DNA from 2 places in the Exiguobacterium oxidotolerans JCM 12280 genome. Region 1 is predicted to be linked to the other one. Evidence: a T-box and tRNA genes for the amino acid it is inferred to sense, from the RefSeq annotation. Region 1 holds a T-box; the other holds one or more tRNA genes.

Region 1 (10,516 bases):
AAGCCGGGGATATCATCTTATTATCGCCTGCGTCAGCGAGCTGGGATCAATATAAGACGTATGAAGAACGTGGCGAACATTTTGTTCGCGCCGTCGAATCGATTGGAGGAGATGCTAAATGAGAATCGTCGTATCAGGTGGTGGAACCGGAGGGCATATTTATCCGGCGCTTGCGATGATCCGCGAAATCGAGCGACGCATGCCGTGTGAAGTGCTATACATCGGAACGGAAAATGGGCTAGAAGCAGATATCGTCCGACGCGCAGGAATTCCCTTTGAATCGATTGAGATTTCAGGTATTCGCCGTTCGTTATCATTTGAAAATGTTAAGACGGGAATCCGTTTCTTAAAGAGCGTGACCCGCGTCCGGAAAATGTTGCGAAAATTCAACCCCGACATCGTCGTCGGGACAGGTGGCTTCGTTTGTGGACCGGTCCTTTATACAGCAGCGAAGATGGGGTATAAAACACTCGTCCATGAGCAAAACAGTTTACCTGGTATTACGAATAAATTCCTTGCTCGGTACGTCGATCGTGTCGCGTTATCGTTTAAAGGATCAGGTCACCATTTCGGTAAAAACGAAGCAAAAACCGTTTTAATCGGTAATCCCCGGGCTTCCGAAGTTGCTGATTTGCAAGTCGATCCAGTCATTGAACGGCAACGTTATGGTTTTGAAGAAGGGCGCCCGTTAGTCGTCGTTTACGGTGGAAGTCGTGGAGCGCCAGCAATCAACCAAGCAATCATCGAGATGATGCCGAAGTTCATTCAGATGGATTGGTCGATGTTGTTCGTGACAGGTCAAGTTCATTTTGAAGAGATTACTCGCCAAATCGGAACGGTCCCGGAGCGGATTCAGTTACGTCCGTTCGTCTATGATTTACCGAATATACTAAAGGCGAGTCAACTCGTCATTTCACGTTCGGGTGCGAGCACGTTAGCGGAATTGACGACACTCGGGTTACCGAGCATTCTCATTCCGAGTCCATACGTCACAGAAAACCATCAAGAAGTAAATGCCTCGTCCCTCGTCGAAACAGGGGCAAGCTTGCTCGTCCGAGAAGCTGAATTGACAGGAGAAACGTTATTCGATGCCTGTAAAACGGCGCTTGCGAACCAAGAAGCGATGTCGCAGGCCGCATTCGCTTTAGGGATGCCAAATGCCTCGAGTGATTTAGTGGACGAGTTGAATCGCTTGATTCAACAAAAAAACTAAACTGTTGCAGGAATAGACCGATAAGGAACTGAAATTAGTCAAGTAGAGGAGGAATGAACGTGAAGGAGCGACAACCGGTAAAAGATACGGATGCCACTGTCAGTAGTCTAGAAGATAAGATTCCTTATATCCGTGAACAACGCCGGAAGAAAGCAAACCGACGTTTAATCTATGTCCTCATCCTGATTGGTCTATTGATTGCTGTCGTATTTTACCTTCAGTCCAGTTATTCGCGGGTAGCGACACTTGAGATTGATGGTGTCGTCAATGTCAAAGAAGCAGACATCATTCAGGCGTCACGGATGAAGGTGAAGGAGACACATGCTTTCAATGTGTCAGAAGAAGCTGTGCTAGAGCGAATCGAAGATGTACCAGGTATACGGGAAGCAACGATGACACAGAGTTTTCTCCATAACTATCAAGTTAATATCGTGGAGGAAAAAGAAATTGCTTATGCGAAAGATCAACCCGGAGACCGAATCGTCTTAGCAGATGGAACAATCATCCCCGGAAAGTCAAAGGAAGAATTGTTCGATGCACCGATTTTAACAGGCTTTACAGATCAGTCCCTCGAACGGTTGACGAAGGAACTCGTTAAAATCGAACCAAAAGTTCGGAGTCGGATTTCGGAAATCGTTGCAAACGATAAAACCGATAAAGGGGGATTGAAGTTATTCATGACGGATGGCAATACCGTCTTATTGAGTACTTCAGCTTTTTCTAACTCGTTGAATGAATATGTCAAAGTGATTTCAGCCTTACCAAAAGGAAAAACAGGGACGATCACGATTGACGGGGGAATCTATTTCAAACCATATAAAGTAAAAAAATAGAAAAATCCTAGTCATGAGTCATTAGATTGACAAACGTTTGTTTTCATTAGTAAATAAGTAGGCGTATCGTCATCAAATCGTAATCTATTAGATGGGTAAGTTAGACAATAACTTCTTTTCGTAGGGTTTTATATAGTGTAGACTTAAACGAGAAGAAGTTTATCTTGTTTCCTGAATATATATAGGGACAATCAGTATGAGTATTATGAAAGTGGAGGTGTCACTCCTATGGAAACGAAAGGTACGATTGCCGCACTAGACATTGGAACATCGGAAGTGAAACTCATCGTCGGTGAACTACTCGGCGGGACACTGAACGTGTTAGCGGAGGGTTCAGCACCATCTGCCGGTGTCAAACGTGGTGTCATCGTCGATATCGACCAAACAGTCAATGCCATTAAACAAGCGGTCGCTGAAGTGGAACGGACACTCGGTGAACCGATTGGTGAAGTATATGTAGCAATTTCTGGAGAACACATTCAAGTCAAGGATTGTCAAGGGATGACTTCAATTAAAGGCGAAGACAATGAAATTACGGATGACGACGTCAAAGACGTCCTACACTCCGCAATGGTCATGCGCATTCCGAACGAATTAAGTGTTGTCGATGTACTACCGAAAACGTTTACGGTCGACCAACAAACAGAAATCACGGATCCACGTGGTATGATTGGCTATCGTCTAGAAGTGACAGGGAAGTTGATCATTGGAGCGAAAACGATCCTACATAGCATTAAACGTTCAATTGAACGGGCTGGTCTAGAGCTTGCAGGATACGTACTTGAAAGCTTAGCTGTTTCAAGAATCGCGGCATCAATCGATGAACTCGAGCTCGGCGTCGGCATCATCGATATTGGACATGAGACAACGGCATTGTCGATTTATGAAAAAAACGATCTCGTTTACTCGACGACGTTACCTTATGGTGGCGATCATCTGACACGTGACTTAACGTATAAGATGAATTGTAAGTACCAAGATGCAAAACTTGCGAAGGAAGAATACGGAGTGGCGCTTGAATCGTTAGGGGATCCTGAAGAAAAGGTATCCTACGTAACGATTAATGGGGAGCATCGTTTTGAGCCGCAACCTGAGATCGGTTTCGTTTTAGAGGCACGCCTCGAAGAAATCTTCGAGATGATTCAAAAACGGATGACGCAGGCTGGTCATCCACAAATGAATAGTGGCATCATCCTCTGCGGTGGAAGTTCTTCGCTTCCTGGAATCGATCAGCTAGGAAAACGGATTTTCAACCAGAACGTCAACGTTTACCAACCGGCTAGCCTAGGCATTCGTAATCCGAAGTACGCTGTGGCAGCTGGCATGTTACGCTATGTACTCTCAAGAAGTACGGTTTCGAAATCAGGATTTGATCGTGCGGACGAGAAGGAAGTCGTGGCGCAAAATCGTGAACAAGAACAACTGCTTACGAACCCGACACCGTCTCCAGCACGCGAAGAACGAACGCAACAGGAACAACCTCCAAAAGAGCGTAAATCATTCAGTAGTTTCTTTGAAAAGTTTTTTGGTTAATGACTAAAATACAATGAGTATAAAAAATTAGGGGGCCCCTTTTATGTTGCATTTTGATGAAATGATGGACCAAGTAGCTAAAATTAAGGTCATCGGCGTAGGTGGCGGTGGTTCAAACGCCGTCAACCGAATGATTGAACATGGTGTACAAGGCGTAGAATTCATCGCCGTCAATACAGATGCACAAGCACTCAACATGTCGCAGGCAGATGTGAAGCTCCAACTCGGTGCAAAGCTGACACGCGGTTTAGGTGCAGGTGCGAACCCAGAAATCGGTAAGAAAGCGGCAGAAGAAAGCCGTGAACAGTTGACAGAGATTTTGTCAGGTGCGGACATGGTCTTCGTCACTGCAGGTATGGGTGGCGGGACAGGAACTGGTGCTGCGCCAGTCATCGCTGAAATTTCGAAAGAAATCGGTGCCTTGACTGTTGGTGTCGTAACGAAACCATTCATGTTTGAAGGACGCAAACGGATGCAACACGCCGTATCGGGTGTTCAAAACTTTAAAGAAAAAGTTGATACGTTAATCGTCATTCCGAATGATAAATTACTTGAAATCGTTGATCGTAACACGCCGATGCTCGAAGCATTCAAAGAAGCAGATAATGTCCTTCGTCAAGGGGTTCAAGGGATCACAGACTTAATCGCTGTTCCTGGTTTAATCAACTTAGACTTTGCAGACGTTAAGACTATCATGACCGAAAAAGGTTCTGCCCTGATGGGTGTTGGTGTTGCGACAGGTGAACACCGTGCAACGGAAGCTGCGAAGAAAGCCATTTCAAGTCCATTGCTTGAAACATCGATTGAAGGTGCAAAAGGTGTCTTAATGAACATCACAGGTAGTGCGAACCTCAGTCTATATGAAGTAACGGAAGCTGCTCAAATCGTTCAAAGTGCAGCAGATGAAGAAGTAAACTTGATTTTCGGTTCTGTTATCAATGATAACTTGGAAGATGAAATCATCGTTACCGTCATCGCAACAGAGTTCGAAAACGAGCCACTCGATTTCGAGATTCCATCTGCTCAAGAAATGATGAAAAACTTACTCAAGAAAAAGCAGGCGACTCCAACTCCTGCTGCGACTGAGGAGCCGAAACCACAAGTCGAAGAGACACCTGTCAGCTCGAATCCAGAACCAGCAAAAGGGTCAGATGTTGAAGAAACGATGGACATTCCATCATTCCTTCGTCGGAACAATCGTTAATCCGATTTTTTCCAAGACACGACTGCTAGACAAAGAGGTGTCGCGTAAGCGGCACCTCTTTTTTTGAAAGGGATGTGAAATGATGTTTGGTCAATGGATAAAGTGGGATACACCGACCGGTACAGTGCGCGCGGCATTCACTACAAAATTTTCAGCACCGCATGGTATTGGCAATCTTGGATTGCATGTCAATGACAATCGCGATGGTGTCATTCAAAACCGGCAAGTCATCGCCCGTCAACTCGATTTATCGCTCGAAAATTCAGTTTGGGCAGAACAGGTTCACGGGAACCATGTCGAACAAGTGACGACGCTAGATTCTGGACGAGGTGCACTGGATTATGGAACAACAATCGAGGGTACAGATGGATTGGTGACGACGGATGCGAATGTATTGCTCGCCATGTTATTCGCGGATTGTGTACCGCTCGTGTTCTGTGATCCGACGACAGGAATCATTGCGAATACGCATGCCGGATGGCGTGGAACAGTCGCGAATATCGTCGAAGCGACCGTTGCTCAAATGGAAGCAGCAGGGGCAGATCGCTCCTCGATTCAAATGGTCATCGGACCATCGATTCGTGAATGTTGTTATGAGGTCGACCAACCTGTCCTTGAAGCAATTGACAGACTTGGTCTTGAAGATACGCCCTACACAATGAAAGAAAACGGGAAAGCGATGCTTTCTCTTCAGCAGACGAATGCTACATTAGCAGAGCGAAGTGGATTAGGTGACATCATTGATGCAGGAATTTGTACGCATTGCCAAGCAGATGACTATTTCTCTTACCGTCATGGGGACCACCAAGGTCGTTTCGCGAGCTTGATCGTAAAGGAGTCATTACATGTCGATTAATGAAAATGTTCAACTTGTCCAACAAAAGATGCAACAAGCGAGTGAAAAGAGTTTTCAAAAAAAGCAGGTACAACTGATTGGCGTGACGAAATCAGTTTCAAGTCAAGTTGCCTCTGAGCTGTTAGAAGCAGGTATAACGGCGCTAGGTGAAAATCGTCCGGAGGGTTTGTCAGAAAAACAAGCAGCACTTGGGCGTGAAGCCTGTGAGTGGCACTTCATCGGGACACTGCAGTCGCGAAAAGTACGTCAAATCATCGATCAAATCGATGTGCTTCACTCACTCGATCGTTTGCATTTAGCGGAAGAAATCAATAAACGTGCAAAACGTCCTATCGATTGTTTTGTTCAAGTCAATGTCTCGGGTGAAGCTTCGAAACAAGGTATCTCCGCAGAAGACATTCATTCCTTTCTACATGAAATCGGTCAATATCCAAAAGTTCGTGTGATTGGACTCATGACGATGGCACCATTGACAGAAAATCAAGAGGAAGTGCGGTCCGTTTTCCGTGCTTTACGTGTCTTACGAGACGAAGTAGCAGCACGAAACCTGTCTTACGCCCCCTGTACGGAATTATCGATGGGGATGTCGTCTGATTATGAGATTGCGATTGAAGAAGGGGCGACACACGTCAGAATCGGTACGGTCCTCGTCCAACCATAAAACGTAGAAGAAGTTGAAAGGAGAATCGAAATGGGATTCAAATCGAAAATGCAACATCTGTTTCTTGGGAACACAGACGATTTAGACGAACTTGAATATGAAAATGATGCTACAATAAATAAAGGTAGAGGTACTGCAGAGCAAGAGTATGAAGAGTACTACGAGGAATCTACCCCGAGTGTTACTCAAAAGGAGGACCCTGTGCGTCAATCGAATATCGTTCCGATTCATACGAAAAAAGCAAAATCACAAGTCATTTTAAGTGAGCCGCGTGTCTTCAATGAAGCACAAGAAATTGGGGAGCATCTCCGTCAAAATCGTGCGGTCATCGTTAATATGCAACGCATGTCAAAAGATCAATCACGGCAAATGATTAATTTTCTTTCAGGCGTCGTCTTTGCACTCGATGGTACGATCACGACAATCAGTCAAAACACGCTCCTCTGTGTGCCAAACAACGTCGAGCTCGCAGGTAGTATTTCAAATCTACTTGGAGAAGATGATATCAATCATAAGGGGTGGTAAACATGGATTCACAAGTTATGTACGCGATTGGGCGTACATTGGGTACGTTACTCCAATATTATAGCTATGTCATGATTGCTTATATTTTACTTTCATGGTTCCCGAACGCACGAGAGTCAAGATTCGGACAAGTATTAGCGATGTTAGTCGAACCGTTCCTCGCGCCTTTCCGACGGATCATCCCGCCCATCGGAGGTATGCTTGACATCTCACCAATCGTTGCCTTTTTAGTGTTGAACTTAGCACAGTCAGGCATTCGAGCAATCTTCTTCTAATGAGCGTCTATGATCACTATCGCGGACATGAGCGGGAGTTCGTCGATCTTGTCTTAAACTGGATCGACCATGTCGAAGCGACCTATACGTTTAAATTGACAGATTTTCTTGACCCACGCGAACAGCAAATCACACGTGAACTCGTCGGAACGAAATGTGCCCTCTTTTTTGAGGGCGGTTTCGAAGGGGCAGAGCGACAGCGGGCACTAATTGCGCCTGATTACTACGAACTTGATGCGAGCGACTTTGATATTGCCATCTATCGTATTCATTATCCTACAAAATTCGTTGAACTATCGCATCGACAAGTAACAGGTACGCTCTTAAACGTCGGTCTGAAACGCGGCAAGTTCGGTGACGTCGTCATTCAAGATCAAGTCGTTCAGTTCGCAGTCGCAGAAGACGTTGCTTCTTATATCGAAGTCAACGTCGAGCGGGCAGGGAAAACGAAAATTCGTTTATCTCGCGTCGAACTAGAAGACCAATTGAAGATCAAAGAACAGGAATGGCAAGAAGAACTTGGATTCGTCAGTTCGCTCCGCTTTGATACTGTCGTCAGCGAAGTGCTTGGTTTTTCGAGACAAAAAGCACAAAGTTTGATTAAACAAGGGGAAAGCAAAGTGAATTATAAAATCGTCGAAGATCCAAGCTTCATGCTTGAAGAAGGCGATTTGCTTTCGCTTCGTGGAACAGGCCGCGTCAAATTGACGGCCATCTTAGGGTCGACGAAACGCGACCGGATTAAATTGCAGTACGGATTATTAAAAGGTTAAAAAATGCTGAGGAGGATTTCATCATGCCATTGACGCCACTTGATATTCATAATAAGGAATTTACACGTAAGTTTCGCGGCTATGACGAGGATGAGGTCAACGAATTTCTTGATCAAGTCATCAAGGATTTTGAAATGTTGTTGCGGGAAAACCGTCAACAGCAAGAAGTGATTCAAAACATGCAATCGCGTGTCGATTACTTCAGTTCGATGGAAGAGACGTTAAACAAGTCAATCATCGTCGCCCAAGAAGCAGGAGAAGAAGTCAAAGCCAATGCGACGAAAGAAGCAAGCTTGATTTTAAAACAGGCCGAGCGGGAAGCGGAACAACTGCAAGACTCTGCACAGCGTCGAGCGCAACGGACAGACTTTGAAGTCGAACAGATGCGTAAGAAAATCGAATTGTACCGTAATCGTTTTAAAGTCTTGATTGATGCGCAGATGGAATTATTGACGAGTCACGACTGGGATGCGTTTGATAGCTCGACGCGTGGTGCGCTTGACGAGATTCCTGCAGTTGCGTATAATGACGACGATGTCATATAACTTAAATCAATGACAAGGACAGGTCTTACTCAGACTGCTGCAAGCGAATCGGGGACTGGTGTGAGCCCGAACAGTAAGTGAGAATGGATATCCCCTTCGAGTGTGAGACTGAACCATTAAGTAAGTCGCACCGATTCGCCCCCGTTATCGGGCTCTTAAGTGGTAGTTCGTACGGTTGAACTACTAGTAGGGTGGTACCGCGAGTTCAAGCCAAGCTCGTCCCTATACCAGGGATGTGTTTGGCTTTTTTTGTATGTTAAATTAAAAGAAGTGAGGGAATGCCAGATGGAGTACAAAGATACATTATTGATGATGAAAACTGAATTTCTAATGCGAGGTAACTTGCCGAAACGTGAGCCAGACATGCAGGCACGTTGGAACGAGATGAACTTATATCAAGCAGTTCAAGAAAAAAATGCTGGAAAACCAACCTTCATCCTTCATGATGGACCACCATACGCAAACGGTGATATCCACATGGGGCACGGATTAAACAAAGTCTTAAAAGATATCGTCGTCCGTTACAAATCGATGAATGGTTTCCGTTCACCGTACGTACCGGGTTGGGATACACATGGGTTACCGATTGAAACAGCGCTCCAAAAATCAGGCGTCGACCGGAAGACGATGTCTGTCGCTGAATTCCGCGAATTGTGTGCGAAATATGCGCTCGAACAAGTCGATCATCAGCGTGAACAGTTTAAGCGTTTAGGTGTTCTCGGTGATTATGATAATCCATACATCACGCTCCAACCGGAATTTGAAGCGGCGCAAATTCGCCTCTTCGGTGACATGGCGAACAAAGGCTATATCTATAAAGGAAAAAAACCAGTCTACTGGTCACCTTCTTCTGAGTCGGCACTGGCAGAAGCAGAAATCGAATACCATGATAAACGTTCTGCTGCCATCTATGTTGCGTTCCCTGTCTTAGAAGGAAATAACATCTTAGAGCCAACCGATCACTTCGTCATCTGGACGACGACGCCGTGGACGATTCCTGCAAACCTCGGAATCTCTGTCAGTGCGGAACTCACGTATGCCCGGATCGAGTACGAAGGAAAAGGTTACATCGTCGCAGAGGCGCTTGTTCCTGAAGTCATCGAGGCACTCGGATGGGAAGAAGCGACAGTCGGTCGTGTCTTCAATGGAGCAGATTTCGAATACATGAAAGCCAAACACCCACTCTACGACCGTGAATCACTCGTCATGCTCGGTGATCATGTTACGGCGGAAGCAACCGGCGTCGTGCACACGGCACCTGGACACGGGGAAGATGACTATCGCATCGGACAAGCATACGGACTCGACGTCCTCTGCCCGGTCGATGATAAAGGGGTCATGACGGCGGAAGCACCGGGATTCGAAGGCATGTTCTATGAAGATGCGAATAAAGAAGTCGGTCTTGCGTTAGAAAAAGCGGGCGCATTGTTGAAACTATCTTTCATCAAACACTCGTATCCGCACGACTGGCGGACGAAAAAACCGGTCATCTTCCGGGCAACACCACAATGGTTCGCGTCGATTAAAGACTTCCGTGCGGAAATCCTCGAAGAAATCAAAGATGTTCAGTGGGTACCGGCATGGGGAGAAACACGTCTGCACAACATGTTTAAAGATCGTGGCGACTGGGTCATCTCGCGTCAACGGGCATGGGGCGTGCCACTTCCAATCTTCTATGCAGAAGACGGAACAGAAATCGTTACACCGGAAACAATCGACCACATCGCGAACTTGTTCGCAGAACACGGTTCGAACGTTTGGTACGAACGCGAAGCAATCGACTTATTGCCGGAAGGCTTTACGCACCCGGCAAGTCCGAATGGTCAGTTCAAAAAAGAAACAGACATCATGGATGTCTGGTTCGATTCCGGCTCGTCACATGCCGGTGTGCTGGCGACGCGTCCAGAACTCGAGCGTCCGGCTGATCTTTACCTCGAAGGTTCGGATCAATACCGTGGCTGGTTCAACTCATCGCTGTCGACAGCTGTTGCGACAACTGGAAAAGCACCGTATAAAGCAGTCGTCAGTCATGGTTTCGTATTAGACGGTCAAGGACGGAAGATGTCGAAGTCGATCGGGAATACGATTGCCCCAATCC
Region 2 (10,516 bases), 2.0 Mb from region 1:
ACGTATGCAATTCATATTCGGATGCCATTTCGAAGTCAATCGAAGTTCCTAAATACTTGTTCATATAGTTAAAACATGAAGACGGGTGCGTAATCGTCCCATCGATATCGATGCCGATTTTCAATTGGATCACCTGCGTTCCTTAAATTTCTGTCATTAGTATAACATAGTCGAAAAACGGATATGAAAAGAACCCTCTTCAATTAAAAAGAGGGCTCTTCAACAATTAAACTTGGTTGGCTTTCGCCGCTTCTTTTTCTGCTTCTTTTTCAAGAACGATTGCATCAATTTCTTTTTTCAATTCTTCGACCATCGTCGCTTCAGGTACTTTACGGATAATTTCTCCGTGGCGGAACAGAAGCCCTTCGTTACGTGCTCCGGCAATTCCGATATCCGCTTCACGTGCTTCACCAGGACCGTTGACGGCACAGCCGAGTACAGCAACTTTGATGTTGACTTGAATCTTATCGATATAATCCTCGATTTCTGCCGCAATCGCCATCAAGTCGATTTCAATCCGACCGCATGTTGGGCAAGAAATCAATGTCGCTGCGTTTGCTGCGAGACCAAATGATTTCAAGACTTCTTTTGCGACTTTTACTTCTTCGACCGGGTCAGCTGATAGTGAGACACGGACCGTGTTCCCGATACCACGTGAAAGAATCGCACCGAGACCGGCAGCGGATTTCAGTGAACCAGTGCGTAAAGGACCTGACTCCGTGATACCGACATGAAGTGGGTAGTCAAATGATTCAGATGCTAACTGATAAGCTTCAAGCGCAAGCTGAACGTCAGATGCTTTAAGCGAAACAATGATGTCATGGAAGTCAAGGTCTTCAAGAATCTTAATGTGGTGTAAGGCACTTTCGACCATACCACGTGCTGTTGGGTATCCGTATTTCTCAAGAATATGTTTCTCGAGTGAACCAGCGTTGACACCAATCCGGATTGGAATGTTTTTAGCTTTTGCAGCTGTGACGACCGCTTCAACTTTTTCGCGACGTCCGATGTTACCCGGGTTGATCCGGATTTTGTCGACGCCAGCTTCGATTGCCATGAGCGCAAGTTTATAGTTGAAATGAATGTCGACGACAAGCGGAATGTTGATTCGGCTTTTGATTTCAGCGAGCGCAAGTGCGTCACGTTCTTCTGGACAAGCAACGCGGACGATTTGGCATCCGGCTTCTTCAAGTCGTAAGATTTCAGCGACAGTCGCTTCGACGTCGTGTGTTTTAGTTGTCGTCATACTTTGAATGATGACTTCATTATTTCCACCAATGACAAGGTCCCCAACACGAACGGGACGAGTCTTAGAGCGATGGACCATTTTCGGCATATCGAAAATCTCCTTTTGTGGCATAGCGCCATATTGTGTAAGTTTACCTTCTCTATCATATCGAACTATTCCCTAAAAATCGAGAAACAAGAACGAATTTCGAACATTTACAATTCTTTAATAGAAATAAGTAACTGTCAATCCGCCGGTAGACGGAGCTGAGACGAAGAAGTAACGCGGAATTACGATTTCGGATGCGTATTTTTTTTTCGGTTCCGTGCTGAGAAAACGGGCAGTAAAGAATAAATGAAGTGACCGACTAATAGGAGCGTCACCCCAAGTGCTGAGAATCCGAGCTGATAACAGAGGACGCCGACTGGAAAGCTCCATAAGTTAGCAGCAACCGTATACGGAAAAACTTGCCGGTACGCCCATGGTCTTGGGAGGATCCAGGCGATCAACCAACGATTCAAATACGACATCAATAGAAGAAACAGTAACAGCGCGATGGCGACGAAAATGAAATGGAGCATAAACCAGACGATGAATGGAACCGTTTTGACGATAAATATACTGTCGATGACTGTCGTCCAAAATGAAATCCACGCTAATCCACAAAAATAAAGGGAGACATCAGCTAGGCGAGTCTTTAAAAAAGAACGGTTTGGAACTAAGGTGGTTTGTAAATAATTAATAAATTGTCTTAAAAAAACCATGATAACACTCTTTTCTCTGTTTCATAACAGTGGTGTAGTGGGGAGTAAAATGCTTTAAATAAAGGGTTTTAACTGTTTTGGTACAGGTTAATAAAACCTTAACATTCAAATGTTGATAAAACTATTTACAAGTTCAACGGACCTTTACATAATAGGAGAGGTTGAAACAATAAAATCTTAACAAAAAATCAATCCCACTTTTTTAGATATGAGGAGATGAAACGATGAATTATGATTTGCAGGAAATGATTTTCACTTTTATTGGTGGACTCGGTATTTTCCTATTCGGTATTAAGTATATGGGAGATGGGCTCCAAAAAACAGCAGGGGACCGACTTCGTTACATTTTAGACAAATACACATCGAACCCGTTACTCGGAATTCTTGCTGGTATTGTCGTCACAGTCTTGATTCAATCATCGTCAGGTACGACCGTCATCGTCGTTGGACTCGTCAGCGCGGGTCTGATGAATTTACGTCAAGCGATCGGTGTCGTCATGGGAGCGAACATCGGAACAACGATCACGGCCTTCATCATCGGCTTTAACGTCAAGGAAGCAGCCCTTCCTGCAATCGCGCTTGGTGCGTTTCTCATCTTCTTCTTCAATAAAGAACGGATTCAATACATCGGACAAATTTTCTTCGGTTTCGGTGCCTTGTTCTATGGTTTGACTTTAATGGGAGATGGCATGAAGCCACTTCAATCAAGTGAATGGTTCCGTGAACTGACAATTTCGATGTCAGACAATCCGTTACTCGGTGTGTTCGTCGGGACGGTCTTTACGTTCCTTGTCCAGTCGTCCTCTGCGACGATTGGTATTTTGCAGGAGCTATACTCTGGTGGCATGATCGATATCAAAGCAGCCCTCCCGATTTTATTCGGGGATAATATCGGAACAACGATCACGGCAGTACTCGCAGCACTCGGTGCATCGATTGCCGCAAAACGGACAGCAGCAGCACACGTCATCTTCAATATCGTCGGTACGATTATTTTCTTAGTCGCCTTACCTTTGTTCTCGACATTCATTGCTTGGATCACAGGTGTACTCGATCTTGAACCGAAAATGCAAATTGCCTTTGCGCACGGTACGTTCAACGTTGTCAACACGTTGATTCAATGTTGGTTCATCGCACAAATTGCATGGCTCGTTAAAAAGGTCGTTCCAGGAACGGATACGACAGTCGATTCAAAACCACGTCACTTGGATCAAAACATCTTGAACCAATCGTCTTCACTTGCGTTGAACCAAGCGAAAATGGAAGTCTTGCGGATGGGTGAGTTCTCAAAAGAAGCACTCGGTAAAGCACATCGCTACACGCAATCACATGATAAAAAAGATGTTTCTGACGCTGGTCAGATTGAATATGCAATCAACCACTTGAACACGGAAGTCACGAACTACCTTGTTAAAGTGGCGGCGAACGATCTCTCTGAACGTGAATCGAACGACCACTCGCTTTTAATGCATGCCGTCAATGACTTCGAACGAATTGGTGACCACGTCGAAAACGTAATTGAACTCGTTGACTTCCAAATCGTCAATCGGATTGAGTTTACCCCGAAAGCGAAAAAAGAGTTGGATGAAATGTACGTTCTAACACAAAAAATCGTCGATACGGCAATCAAAGCTGTTGAGCGTGATGATGTTTCATTAGCACGCCAAGTCCTTGAATTAGAAGGAAAACTCGATTCACTTGAACGGTCATTCCGTAAACACCATGTCTTACGGGTCAATGCTGGGGAGTGTACTGGTCAAGCGGGTATGATTTTCGTTGATCTGTTATCGAACCTCGAACGGATTGGTGATCATGCCGTCAATATTACAGATTTAGTACTTGAACAACGTTCGGGAACGGCTTGAGTAAAATAAAAATAAACGGGAGGGATTTCTGTAAAGAAGTCCCTCTTTATTTTCGCGAAATAATTTATTGACATTTTAGATGCTTTCCATTAATCTAATTGTAGTTGTTTTAATTCATTATGGCGGTGTAGCTCAGCTGGCTAGAGCGTACGGTTCATACCCGTGAGGTCGTGGGTTCGACTCCCTCCGCCGCTACTATTTACTTAAGGACCCTTAGCTCAGCTGGTTAGAGCTGACGGCTCATAACCGTCCGGTCGCAGGTTCGAGTCCTGCAGGGTCCATTTAAGAAACGCACACTCCTGTTTAGGGGTGTGCGTTTATTTTTGTTCTCTTGGGGAATATTAAAGATATTGTAATAATATTCATACTATAGTAATTGAGGGAGAGCGAAGAGAGATGGAACGTAACCATACAATGATGCAGTTTTTCGAGTGGCATGTAGAAAATGATGGGAAGCATTGGCAACGTTTAAAAGAGAGAGCGCCGGAGCTTCGTGCTGCAGGCATCACATCTGTTTGGATTCCACCAGCTTCTAAGGGACAATCAGATGAAGACACAGGGTATGGGATATACGATGTTTATGATTTAGGTGAGTTTGATCAAAAAGGAACGGTTCGGACGAAATACGGGACGAAAGACGAACTACTTGAAGCCATTCAAGTGGCACATGAAAATGAAATCGCCGTTTATGCCGATGTCGTCATGAACCATAAGGCGGCAGCAGATGAACTGGAGACGATCAATGTCGTTGAGGTACATCCGGAAGATCGGTCGAAAGAAATTTCAGAAGAATTCGAAATCGATGCCTGGACAAAATTCACTTTCCCGGGACGTGACGGGAAGTATTCTGATTTTGTATGGAATCATGAGTTCTTTAACGGGACGGATTTTGATGCGCGAGAAGAAAGAACCGGCGTCTTCAAAATCTCCGGAAAAAATAAAGACTGGAACGACCAAGTCGATAGCGAATTCGGGAACTATGATTACTTGATGTTTGCGAACATCGATTACAATCATCCTGAAGTCCGTCAAGAGATGATCGATTGGGGACATTGGTTTAAAGATACACTTAATTGCCAAGGATTCCGACTTGATGCAATCAAGCATATCAATTACGAATTCGTCAATGAATTCGCGAAATCAATGATGGGTGAAAATCCAGAAGATTTTTATATGGTCGGTGAATTTTGGAAGTCAGACTTAGATGATTGTCGTCACTTCTTAGATAGCGTCGACTATACAATCGATTTGTTCGATGTTCCACTTCATTATAAATTTCATGAAGCTTCAGAACAGGGCGAAGAATTTGATTTAACGACACTTTTCGCAGATACACTCGTTGAGTCGCATCCGACGAATGCTGTTACGTTCGTCGACAACCATGATTCGCAACCAGGTGAATCGCTTGAGTCATGGGTCGATGATTGGTTTAAACAACATGCTTATGCATCCGTTCTCCTGCGCAAAGACGGTTATCCTTGCGTCTTTTACGGTGATTATTATGGTATCCAGGGACCGCATCCCGTCGAAGGGAAAAAAGAGATGATTGATGCATTGCTGTACGCCCGTTACTATAAAGCCTACGGGAAACAAGAAGATTATCTCGATGATCCGCACTGTGTCGGTTGGGTCCGTCACGGAGTCGAAGAGTTCCCGAATTCAGGCTGTGCCGTATTGCTCTCAAATGCTGACATGTGTGAAAAACGGATGTTCGTCGGAGAAGACCGTGCTGGAGAAGAATGGTTCGACTATACGAACCATCAAGAAGAGCCTGTCGTGATTGATGAAGAAGGATTTGGTGTCTTCCCGGTTCCAGGTGGCGGCGTATCGGTATTCGCACCACGTGATGAACAATAATTCGTAAGGGTCATTGCTTGCACTAGACCATTTGTTTTTGCTAGTCTAAAGAGGTATTGAAGTTCCGAAAATAGGATAAAGGGGGACATGAAAATGTCAAAATTTGAATTACCAGAACTCGGCTACGCTTATGATGCGCTTGAGCCACATATCGATGCTCGTACGATGGAGATTCACCACTCGAAACACCATAATGCTTACGTCACGAACGTCAACGCGGCGCTCGAAGGCTCGGAACACGAAGGGAAATCATTAGAAGAGTTGCTTCAAAACCTTGATGCGCTTCCTGCTAACATTCAAACAGCAGTTCGCAACAACGGTGGCGGTCATTGGAACCACTCATTCTTCTGGAAATTGCTTAAAAAGAATGATGGTGCTGCACCGACAGGCGAACTCGCTTCAGCAATCGATGAAGCATTCGGTTCATTCGATGCATTCAAAGATGAATTTGCAAAAGCAGCGACAACACGCTTTGGATCTGGTTGGGCATGGCTCATCGTCGAAGGTGGCAAGTTGGCTGTCGTTTCGACACCGAACCAAGATACACCGGTCATGGAAGGTAAAACGCCAATCCTCGGACTTGATGTCTGGGAGCATGCGTATTACTTGAACTACCAAAACCGTCGTCCGGATTACATCAATGCATTCTTCAATATCATTGATTGGGATCACGTTGCCAAACTTTACGCTGACGCAAAATAATCGTTATTACTAAAAAAGGGTCGTTTCCTCACATGAGGAAGCGGCTTTTTTTTAATACGGAAAATGATGGGATAGGTTGTTATGGATGGTTTCCTTCTATATAATGAACAAAGATGACTTTTTGAACGATAGGGGAGTACGCCATGGCGAAACGAATCACGGTAAGAGGAAGACGGCGTAACCACTTGCCGCTTCGATTAAATTTAATGTTCTTTGTTGTTTTTTTATTATTTGCGATTTTGATTTTTCGACTTGGTGTCGTCCAAATTGTCAATGGTGAAAAAATCTCACGCGAAGTTCAAAAAACAGAGATGATTGCTTCGAAGTATGAAGTACCACGCGGGAAAATTTATGACCGCGATGGACGATTGCTCGTCGATACGATTTCAAAATATTCGATTGTCTACCGACGCTCGCAAAATACAAAGGTCGATGAGCGGATTGAAACGGCTTCACGTCTCGCGGCCATCATCCATTTACCGAAAGATGATTGGAAGGTAACGGAACGTGACTTAAAAGATTACTGGATTGCAACCAATGCAGAAGAATCGAAACGTCGTTTTGATGCTGTCATGAAAGAAAAATATCCGACATTAGAAGATCGGAAAAAGTTATCGATTGCTGAAGAAAACCAAATCATGCTCGATACGATTACAGAAAAAGATATCGATTACGATGATAAGACAATGGAAATCGTCGCAATCAAACACAATATGGAAGTTGGATATGCGCTCGATCCCCAACTCGTCAAGCTTGGTGCGACAGCAAAAGAGATGGCGATCATTGATGAAAATCTCGAAGATTTGAAAGGCGTTTCTGTGGAACCATTCTATGAACGGTCCTATCCATATGAAGGAACACTCCGAAATATCTTTGGAAAGTACTCGAAGATTCCTGCAGAGCAACAAGCGGAATACAAGGCAAAAGGGTACAGTTTGAACGATCGGGTCGGAACATCGTTTTTAGAACAACAATATGAAGATTTATTGCGCGGGAAACCGGCATATGATGTGTATGAGACGTTTAACGGCGAACCGGTCGGTGAGCCGAACCGTGAAGAAGGGGAGTCTGGAAAAGATCTCGTTCTGACGGTTGACGCGGAATACAACAAACAGGTCGATCAAATCCTCCAACAAGCGATCAAGATGGGTCGTGGTATGGGAAGCGGCTATCTTAAAGAAGGTTATGCGGTCGTGATGAACCCACAAACGGGTGAAGTGTTAGCGATGTCGGGACAAAAACTTGATACGGCGACGAATAAATTTAGTGACGTCGCAATCAATAATGTTCTGACCTCACTCCAAATCGGATCGACGATTAAAGGGGCGACGGTTGCAATGGGACTCGAAGAAGGCGTCATTCGTCAAAATGAAGTCATCAATGATGCGCCGATTACAATCGGAGGGACGAAGAAGGCTTCTTACGTCAACATGGGGCCGATTACGGATTTGACGGCGCTCGAACGCTCGTCAAACGTATATATGTTCAACATCGCAATGCGGATGGCAAATTATCCGAGTAACGGGATTGCAGGGGCGAGCGTCGATGCTGCTGCAGCCATTATGCAAAACTACTACAGCCAGTTCGGGCTCGGCGTGACGACTGGGATTGATTTACCGTACGAAGCGAAAGGTGTGCAAGGGACACCGGACCGCGTCACGCTCTTGATGGACCGTGTCATCGGGCAATATGACGCGTTCACTCCGTTACAAGTCGCGCAGTATATCTCAACACTCGCGAACGGCGGCTATCGTGTTCAGCCGCATTTCTTAAAAGAAGTGCTCGCATCGAATTCAATTGAAGAAGATACAAAACAAGTCGAGTATAGCTTCGAAACGAATTACTTGAACCGAATCGAAGTCAGCCAAGACAACATCGATCACGTCCGCGAAGGATTGCATCGAGTCGTCAAAGGAGAGAGTGGGACTTCTAAAGTAATTGCGTTGACAGGAATCGACGCGGCAGCTAAGACGGGTACAGCACAGGTAAGTGTATATGGTGAAGACGGGATTGCGTTACGTGACAGCAGTGGTCAGCCGGTTCGTTCATTAAACTCGAACCTTGTCGGTTGGGCGCCGTATGATAATCCGGAGATCGCGTGGGCTGTATTCCTTCCATATATGGAGCAGGAAACGGTCAACTCAAAAATTGGTCATGATTTAGTGAAGGCGTACTTCAACGTAAAAGATATTCCGTGGCAGACTAAGCCAAATTAACTAGAGAGACGAAGCTGAGGAAACTCATCTTCGTTTTTTTATTTGGATTGACCTTTTTTTATAATGTATTTTGAATTGTAAACTGCAAAAAACAAGCCTTTACAATTCTTTTACGTTGGATTCATTTCGTTTTAATAGTTCATCCGTATTATAAGTCTTGTAAGGGAAACGGATAAAAAGTCGTATCGGTATAAGCGACATACTTCGAGGAGGAAATTTAATCATGTCTTGGATGAAAAAAACAGCACTTATCACAACAGTAGCTTCAATCGCAGTAGTCGGTGCAGCATGCGGAAATGACGAAGGAAGCTCTTCGAGTTCGTCGGATCTTTCAGGAAAGATTGCAATTGATGGATCGTCAACAGTTTTCCCAATCATGGAAGCAGTCGGAGAAGAATATTCGATTGAACAGCCAGATGTAAACGTAACGGTCGGTGTGTCGGGGACAGGTGGCGGATTCAAACGTTTCGTCGTCGGTGAAACAGATCTTTCGAACGCTTCACGTGAAATCAAAGAAGAAGAAGCAGCAGAAGCAGAAAAAAATGGAATTGAATATACACGAATGGCACTAGCGCTTGACGGATTAACAGTTGCAGTAAGTAAAGAAAACACGTGGGTCAAAGAATTGACGATTGACCAGCTCAATAAAATGTGGCAGGATCCGAACGTCAAAACATGGAAAGATGTCGATTCATCTTACCCAGCAGAACCAATCAAATTCTTCAGCCCTGGTAAAGACTCAGGTACATTTGATTACTTCAATGAAGAAGTAATGGATGAAAAAGATATGCGTAAAGACGTCCAACTTTCTGAAGATGATAACGTCCTCGTTAAAGGTGTCGAAGGAACGAAAGGTGCAATCGGCTACTTCGGTTACGCGTACTATGCTGAAAACAAAGATAAGTTAAAAGAAGTACCATTATCGGCTGAAGGAAAAGATGCTGTTGATCCAACACCAGAAACAATCAACGATCTTTCATATCCACTATCACGTGAAATCTACACGTATGTAAACAACAAATCACTCAACGATAAAAAACAAGTCGCAGACTTTGTGAAATTTACGAATGAAAATGCCGGCGATTTAGCAGAAGAAGTCGGTTACGTCAAAATGAAGCAAGACCGTTATGACGAAAATGCAAAAGCAATCGAAGACGCAATGAAATAAACATCCAGATGTAAGGATGGCCTAAAAAGGGGGGAATCCCCTCCTTTTTAGGTCCCGTTCTTATGTAGGGATGATGGAGTAGGGAGCGAAGAAGGATGAATTCATCATCAAAGGGTTCGGTTCGAGAGCTGATTCAACAGAACCGTAAACAAAAGTTTAGTATGAAAAACATCATGGAACGAATTATGCCAATCGTCTTATTTTTATGTGCGTTTGCTTCAGTCGTTACGACCATTGGCATCATTCTCACGTTAGTCATTGAAACGGAACATTTCTTTGAAGTCGTCTCAATCAAAGAATTTTTCGGTAGTACGAGCTGGTACCCGTTGAACTCAGTTCCTGAGTATGGGATCTGGCCGCTCGTCGTTGGAACACTTGAGATTACCGTGATTGCGATGCTAGTTGCCGTGCCGATCGGACTCACTGCTGCTATCTATTTAAGTGAGTATGCATCAGAGCGCGCACGTCGTGTGTTAAAACCAATTCTTGAAGTATTGGCAGGGGTGCCAACAATCGTCTTCGGTTTCTTCGCCTTGACGTTCGTCACACCATTACTTGATAAATTAATTCCGGGTCTTGCAATTTACAACGCACTTAGCCCAGGGATTGTCGTCGGAATCATGATCATCCCGATGATTGCTTCGATTTCTGAAGATGCGATGAGTTCTGTTCCGAAAAAAATTCGTGACGGTGCGCTCGCACTTGGTTCGACACGC

The links. A T-box is a leader RNA that pairs with one kind of tRNA and senses whether it is charged. The one in region 1 lies ahead of ileS (isoleucine--tRNA ligase), so its partner is inferred to be a tRNA-Ile.
Region 2: it encodes a tRNA-Ile, which carries the amino acid that the T-box ahead of ileS (isoleucine--tRNA ligase) is inferred to sense. The anticodon was not compared.

Annotation. Positions count from the first base shown of each region.
Region 1 covers NZ_JNIS01000001.1:468,760-479,275, reverse strand. The annotation lists gene murD (UDP-N-acetylmuramoyl-L-alanine--D-glutamate ligase) at 1-122, shown strand, start outside; gene murG (undecaprenyldiphospho-muramoylpentapeptide beta-N-acetylglucosaminyltransferase) at 119-1,213, shown strand; gene P403_RS0102535 (cell division protein FtsQ/DivIB) at 1,273-2,046, shown strand; gene ftsA (cell division protein FtsA) at 2,275-3,579, shown strand; gene ftsZ (cell division protein FtsZ) at 3,623-4,783, shown strand; gene pgeF (peptidoglycan editing factor PgeF) at 4,866-5,639, shown strand; gene P403_RS0102515 (YggS family pyridoxal phosphate-dependent enzyme) at 5,629-6,300, shown strand; gene P403_RS0102510 (cell division protein SepF) at 6,331-6,825, shown strand; gene P403_RS0102505 (YggT family protein) at 6,828-7,100, shown strand; gene P403_RS0102500 (YlmH family RNA-binding protein) at 7,100-7,873, shown strand; gene P403_RS0102495 (DivIVA domain-containing protein) at 7,897-8,418, shown strand; T-box leader at 8,419-8,645, shown strand; gene ileS (isoleucine--tRNA ligase) at 8,704-10,516, shown strand, end outside.
Region 2 covers NZ_JNIS01000001.1:2,495,851-2,506,366, forward strand. The annotation lists gene P403_RS0112600 (5' nucleotidase, NT5C type) at 1-133, opposite strand, end outside; gene ispG (flavodoxin-dependent (E)-4-hydroxy-3-methylbut-2-enyl-diphosphate synthase) at 227-1,336, opposite strand; gene P403_RS0112610 (hypothetical protein) at 1,519-1,992, opposite strand; gene P403_RS0112615 (Na/Pi cotransporter family protein) at 2,217-3,857, shown strand; tRNA gene P403_RS0112620 (tRNA-Met) at 3,979-4,052, shown strand; tRNA gene P403_RS0112625 (tRNA-Ile) at 4,065-4,138, shown strand; gene P403_RS0112630 (alpha-amylase) at 4,254-5,714, shown strand; gene P403_RS0112635 (superoxide dismutase) at 5,808-6,416, shown strand; gene P403_RS0112640 (peptidoglycan D,D-transpeptidase FtsI family protein) at 6,560-8,632, shown strand; gene P403_RS0112645 (PstS family phosphate ABC transporter substrate-binding protein) at 8,856-9,800, shown strand; gene pstC (phosphate ABC transporter permease subunit PstC) at 9,896-10,516, shown strand, end outside.